DNA from 2 places in the Variovorax restrictus genome. Region 2 is predicted to be linked to the other one. Evidence: predicted binding sites of a transcription regulator. Region 2 holds the regulator's gene; the other holds the start of a gene.

Region 1 (3,402 bases), 1.6 Mb from region 2:
CCGACCGTGGTCGCCGCGCCGGCGTCCGCGAACGTCGATGCGCCGCCCGCCGTGCCCGCCGACCTGCAGACCTATCTCGACCAGCAGGAGCGCGAGATCCTCGTGCGTGCCCTGCGCGAAAGCGGCTTCAACCGCACCGCCGCGGCCGCACGTCTGGGGCTGAGCCTGCGGCAGATCCGCTACCGCATCGCGCGGCTGGGCATCGGCACGCCCAACGGCCACGACGATGCCGGCGGCGATGAGTGACGCGACCGAGGCCGGCGAGGTCGAGCCCGGCCTTTGGCAGGACGGCTGGCTGCGCGGCGCGAACCGTCTGCCGTCGCCGAACTTCGGACCGCGGCCTGCGGGGGCGCAGATCGACCTGATCGTGCTGCATTCCATCAGCCTGCCGCCCGGGCACTACGGTGGCGACGAGGTGGAGCGACTCTTCACCAACCGCCTCGACTGGGACGCGCACCCGTACTTCCAGCAGATCCGCGGCGCCGAGGTTTCTTCACACTTCTATGTGCGGCGCGACGGTGCGCTGTGGCAGTTCGTGAGCTGCGACGCGCGCGCCTGGCACGCCGGTGCGTCGGCATGGCGCGGTCGCGACAACTGCAACGACGACTCCATCGGCATCGAACTCGAAGGCCTCGAGGGCGAGCGCTTCGACGACGCGCAGTACACCACCCTCGCCGCGCTCTGCCCGGCGATCGCGCAGCACTACCCGATCGACTTCGTCGCCGGCCACGAGCACATCGCGCCGGGACGCAAGCACGACCCCGGCGCCGGCTTCCAGTGGGCACGCCTGCAGGCCGACACCGGCTGGCCGGGCGCAATGTTTCCGCCGCAGACGCAAAGCCGCTAGAAATTTCAATCGAGGGCTCGCTGTCGATGCCCGGCCGTTTGCTCTGCGTGCGGCTCGAAACGGCCGGCGGATGTCCAGCAACCATGCGGCTTTCAAGCCCAAATCCGCTGGGAAAGTGCGTCACTGCTGGCTTGGGTAGAAACGATGCAGTCGCCATGCGGCAATGCGGGGGCTTCAACACCTCGTGTGACATTTTTCACAGACCTTGATCTTCGTGAAAAACACTACATCTAGTGATTGTGACCCCCTCACACACTAGATATAGTGTGCTGCCTGGCCGGCTTCCTCCAAGATTCCCCGGCCGCCAGCGCCGGACACCGCTTCCGCCGCACCCTTCCCCCAACAAGAATTTGCCAACAGAGGACCGAATGCAAACCGCCCTGAACCAACCGTCCGCCACCACCCGCGCCACGCCCTCGCCCACCGTCGGCACGGCAGCCCGCGACACCGCCGGCTCGCCCGCCGGCAACGCCCTGGCGCATTACCAGATCATTCGCCGCAACGGCGCGGTGGTGCCCTTCGAGCCGAACAAGATCGCCATCGCGATGATGAAGGCCTTCCTCGCGGTGCACGGCACGCAGGGCGCGGCATCGGCCAGCGTGCGCGAGACGGTCGACACGCTGACGCAGGCCGTCGTGCGCGCCATGGTGCGCTCGCGTCCGGGCGGCGGCACCTTCCACATCGAGGACGTGCAGGACCAGGTCGAACTCGGCCTCATGCGTGGCGGGCACCACGAGATCGCCCGCGCGTATGTGCTCTACCGCGAACGCCGCACGCAGGAACGTTCCAAGCAGGTCGCACAGGAAGCGCCCGCAGCGCCGACGCTGCACGTGCTGGACCGCGGCGAGCGCGTCGCCCTCGACCTGAACGAACTCAAGGGCCTGATCGAATCGGCCTGCGAAGGCCTGGGCGACAGCATCACGGCCGCGCCGATCCAGGCCGAGACGATGCGCAACTTGTACGACGGCGTGCCGCTCGACGAGGTCTACAAGGCCTCGATCCTGGCCGCCCGCACGCTGATCGAGAAGGACCCCGACTACACCTTCGCGACCGCGCGCCTGCTGCTGCACACGATCTTCAAGGAGATCATCGGCCGCGAAGTGATGCCCGCCGAGCGCTCGCAAGCCTACGTCGACTACTTCCCGCAGTTCATCAAGAAGGGCGTCGACAACGACCTGCTCGACGAGAAGCTGCTGCAGTTCGACCTGCCGCGCCTGGGCGCCGCCCTGAAGGCCGAACGCGACAACCAGTTCGACTACCTCGGCCTGCAGACCCTGTACGACCGCTACTTCCTGCATGTGCGCAAGACCCGCATCGAGCTGCCGCAGGCCTTCTTCATGCGCGTGGCCATGGGCCTGTCGCTGGGCGAGATCGACCGCGAGGCGCGCGCCATCGAGTTCTACGAAGTGCTGTCGTCCTTCGACTTCATGTCGTCGACCCCCACGCTGTTCAACGCCGGCACGCTGCGCTCGCAGTTGTCGAGCTGCTACCTCACGACCGTGCCCGACGACTTGGACGGCATCTACGAGTCGATCAAGGAAAACGCGCTGCTGTCGAAGTTCGCTGGCGGCCTGGGCAACGACTGGACCCGCGTGCGCGCCCTGGGCAGCCACATCAAGGGCACCAACGGCGAATCGCAGGGTGTCGTGCCCTTCCTCAAGGTCGTCAACGACACGGCCGTGGCCGTGAACCAGGGCGGCAAGCGCAAGGGCGCCGTCTGCACCTACCTCGAAACCTGGCACCTCGACATCGAGGAGTTCCTGGAGCTGCGCAAGAACACCGGCGACGACCGCCGCCGCACGCACGACATGAACACCGCCAACTGGATCCCCGACCTCTTCATGCGCCGCGTGATGGAAAAGGGCACCTGGACGCTGTTCTCGCCCAACAACGTGCCCGACCTGCACGACCTGTTCGGCGCCGAGTTCGAAAAGGCCTACGTCGCCTACGAAGAGAAGGCGCTGCGCGGCGAGATCAAGCCCTCGCGCACGCTGCCCGCGGCCGACCTGTGGCGCAAGATGCTCACGATGCTGTTCGAGACCGGCCACCCCTGGATCACGTTCAAGGACGCCTGCAACGTGCGCTCGCCGCAGCAGCACGCCGGCGTCGTGCACTCGTCGAACCTGTGCACCGAGATCACGCTGAACACCAGCGACACCGAGACTGCCGTGTGCAACCTGGGCTCGGTCAACCTGATCAATCACCTGAAGGACGGCACGCCCGACGCCAACGGCGTCACCTCCAAGGTGCTCGACCAGGTCAAGCTCAAGAAGACGATCTCGACGGCGATGCGCATGCTCGACAACGTGATCGACATCAATTACTACGCGGTCAAGAAGGCACGCGACTCGAACCTGCGCCACCGTCCGGTCGGCCTGGGCCTCATGGGCTTCCAGGACGCGCTGTACGAACTGCGCATCCCCTACGCCTCGCAGGCAGCGGTGCAGTTCGCCGACGAGTCGATGGAAGCCATTTGCTACCACGCCTACTGGGCGTCGACCGACCTCGCCAAGGAGCGCGGCAAGTACTCGAGCTACAAGGGCTCGCTGTGGGAC
Region 2 (3,402 bases):
CCGGCCCTGCGTGCGCAGGCGCCCCAGAGCCAGCCAATCCCGGTCGTCGCGCCAGCTAAACCGGAAGGAACGCCCGTGGCGCCGCCGGAAAAGGTGGCGTTGTTGGCAGACTCCTGATCGACGGTCCTGCTCCCGGCTGGTCGGCCCTCGGCTACACTCGCCGGGTACGCGACTGGCGATAGGCGCCGCGCCCTTTTCGGGGCCGACGGCGCTGACGTGGACTACCACTGGGAAGCGTGCCGCCCGGCCCTACCGGGTGATCAGCCGTTCGCCTGGGCAGCCCTTGTTTGATCGACGAACAAGGACCACCGTCTTCAAAGGACTGCCATGTACCACCGCGACATCCTGGTCGAACAGACCGACCCCGAACTCTGGGCCGCCATCCAGGCCGAGAACGTCCGCCAGGAACACCACATCGAACTGATCGCAAGCGAGAACTACGCCTCGCCAGCCGTCATGCAGGCCCAGGGCTCGCAGCTCACGAACAAATACGCCGAAGGCTACCCCGGCAAGCGCTATTACGGCGGCTGCGAATTCGTCGACATCGCCGAGCAACTGGCCATCGACCGCATCAAGCAGATCTTCGGTGCCGACGCCGCTAACGTGCAGCCGCATTGCGGCGCCTCGGCCAACGAAGCCGTGATGCTCGCCTTCTTGAAGCCCGGCGACACCATCATGGGCATGAGTCTCGCCGAAGGCGGTCACTTGACGCATGGCATGCCGCTGAACATGAGCGGCAAGTGGTTCAACGTCGTCAGTTACGGCCTCGACGCGAACGAAGCCATCGACTACGACGCGATGGAACGCAAGGCGCACGAGCACCTGCCCAAGCTGATCATCGCGGGAGCATCTGCCTACTCGCTGCGCATCGACTTCGAGCGCTTCGCCAAGGTGGCCAAGGACGTCGGCGCGATCTTCATGGTCGACATCGCCCACTACGCCGGCTTGGTGGCTGCGGGCGTGTACCCCAACCCGGTGCCGCATGCCGACGTGGTCACGTCCACGACCCACAAGAGCCTGCGCGGCCCGCGCGGCGGCATCATCCTGATGAAGTCGCAGCACGAAAAGGCCATCAACAGCGCAATCTTCCCCGGCCTGCAGGGCGGCCCGCTGATGCACGTCATCGCCGCCAAGGCCGTGGCCTTCAAGGAAGCGATGGCGCCCGAGTTCAAGGCGTATCAGCAGCAGGTCGTGAAAAACGCGCAGATCGTCGCCGAGACGCTGATAGCGCGCGGCCTACGCATCGTGAGCGGCCGCACCGAGAGCCACGTCATGCTGGTCGACCTGCGCTCCAAGGGCATCACCGGCAAGGAAGCCGAAGCGGTGCTGGGGAGCGCGCACATGACCATCAACAAGAACGCGATCCCGAACGACCCGGAAAAGCCGATGGTCACCAGCGGCGTGCGCATCGGCACCCCGGCGATGACGACGCGCGGCTTCAAGGACGAAGAGGCCCGCGCCACCGCCCACCTGGTGGCCGATGTGCTGGACAACCCGCGCGACGCAGCGAACATCGAGGCCGTGCGCGCCAAGGTGCATGCGCTGACCAGTCGCTTCCCGGTTTACCGTTGAAAAACGTGGCCCCCACGCTCGGCACTTCGTGTGCTCGCTGCCCTCCAGAGGGGCCGCGCCCGCCTTGGGGCGGCCCGGCGTCGGGCGGTCCGGCCGCATGAAGTGCCCATTCTGCGGTCACGCCGAAACGCAGGTCGTCGAAACCCGCGTTTCGGAAGACGGCGACTTCGTCCGGCGCCGCCGCCAGTGCGGCGACTGCGACAAGCGTTTCACGACCTACGAGCGGCCGGACGTCAACTTCCCAGTCGTCGTGAAGAAGGACGGCAGCCGTGCCGACTTCGACTCGACCAAGGTGCGCGCCTCGATGATGCTGGCCCTGCGTAAGCGGCCGGTCAGCATCGAGCAGATCGACGGCGCCCTCTTTCGCATGGAGCAAAAGCTCCTGTCCAGCGGCCTTCGGGAAATCGAATCGACCAAGGTCGGTGAGCTTGTCATGCGGGAGCTGAAGAAGCTGGACAAGGTCGCCTACGTGCGCTTTGCCTCGGTGTACCGTAGCTTCGAGGACGTGGACGAGTTCAGGCAATTGCTGCGCGACATTTGATCTGCATTTGTCAAATTCAATTCGCAATCTTGCCAGAATGTCACGCAATTGAATTGCGCGCCTTTCATCGGTTGATTTAAACCGTTGAGCCGGGTCGCCGCCTGATTCATTGATCCTGCGTATAGCATGCGCCGGATCATGCGACCCAACGAAGCCCTCTTTCCGTTTCAATCCACGTCGCGCAAGACGGGTGGATTCACGGCCGTGGAGCTCATGGTCGTCATTGCGATCGTCGCAATTCTTGGCGCCTTGGCCGCGCCCAGTTTCTCCGACGTAGTGGGCCGATATCGGGTTCGGCGGGCGGCAGAAGACCTCTCTCGCACGCTGTCGCTGGCCCGTACCGAGGCCATTCGCCGCGGCGGACGAATTCTCGTGGCGCCCATCCTTTCCATTCCCGATACCTGCATTGGCGGAAGCGACGGCGCGTGGAATTGCGGTTGGATGATCGCGTTTGACGCCAATGGCAACAAGACGCTCGACACCGGCGACACGATCATCCAGACCTCGAACAGGCCCATTGGTGTATCGACCACCTCCAGCAAGAACATCGTCGTGCTCGATGGCTGGGGACAGATCAACGGACTCGGCGCGTACTCCTTCCAACTGGGCGACTTGTCCACTCCACTTCGCTTTCCTCTGAAGATTTGCGTCAATTCTGGCGGTCGAATCAGAACTACCGAAGGAACAGAATGTTGAGCTCGAACCGATCGCGGCAGCGAGGCATTACGCTGCTGGAGTCACTCGTTTCCATTGCCATTCTGGCGGTGGCGGTATTAGGAATGCTCGGCGTTCAGCTGCGCCTGCTGGCGGAGACACAAACCGGCGTCAGACGGGGTCAGGCAGTGCGGCTGATCGAGGATTTTTCCGAGCGAATCAAGACCAACCCAGGCAGCTATTCTCAAATTGGCGCTTATGTCAGCGACTTCACGGCGACGGTGCCCCAACCCACGGTAGATTGCGCAACCACAAATTGTCTTCCTGAGGAGCTTGCTCTCTGGGATCTGGCGAAGTGGAAAGCAAATGTCGCCCAGATACTTCCGCTGGGCCAAGCAAACCTTTTCCTGTCGACCGACGAGGCAACTTCGAGCAATCGCCGACAACTAGGAATCATCGTGGCGTGGAAAAAGAACGAAGCCAGCGATTCGGACGACTACAAAACGCCCTTTCTTCCAAGTGCCGTGGTCGAGGGTATCGAGTGCCCCGCAACGCATCTCTGCCATTTGGTCTATGTGCAACCCTAAAACACTGCAAATCGCGAGAGCGGCGCCCCTCCCACGCCCATCTAGCCC

The links. The regulator NrdR, encoded in region 2, represses ribonucleotide reductase genes. The targets are predictions, from matches to a motif close to CACNANATNTNGTG.
Region 1: a site for NrdR is predicted at 1,101-1,114, ahead of ACSFA0_RS05125 (ribonucleoside-diphosphate reductase subunit alpha). Genes of this name have one in related genera too.

Annotation. Positions count from the first base shown of each region.
Region 1 covers NZ_JBPJZH010000001.1:1,081,631-1,085,032, reverse strand. Annotated here, with positions in the region: gene ACSFA0_RS05135 (sigma-54-dependent transcriptional regulator) at 1-246, shown strand, start outside; gene ampD (1,6-anhydro-N-acetylmuramyl-L-alanine amidase AmpD) at 239-847, shown strand; gene ACSFA0_RS05125 (ribonucleoside-diphosphate reductase subunit alpha) at 1,216-3,402, shown strand, end outside.
Region 2 covers NZ_JBPJZH010000001.1:2,655,912-2,659,313, forward strand. Annotated here, with positions in the region: gene ACSFA0_RS12545 (lytic transglycosylase domain-containing protein) at 1-117, shown strand, start outside; ZMP/ZTP riboswitch at 159-285, shown strand; gene glyA (serine hydroxymethyltransferase) at 328-1,572, shown strand; gene nrdR (transcriptional regulator NrdR) at 1,670-2,113, shown strand; gene ACSFA0_RS12560 (GspH/FimT family pseudopilin) at 2,252-2,809, shown strand; gene pilV (type IV pilus modification protein PilV) at 2,803-3,354, shown strand; gene ACSFA0_RS12570 (PilW family protein) at 3,341-3,402, shown strand, end outside.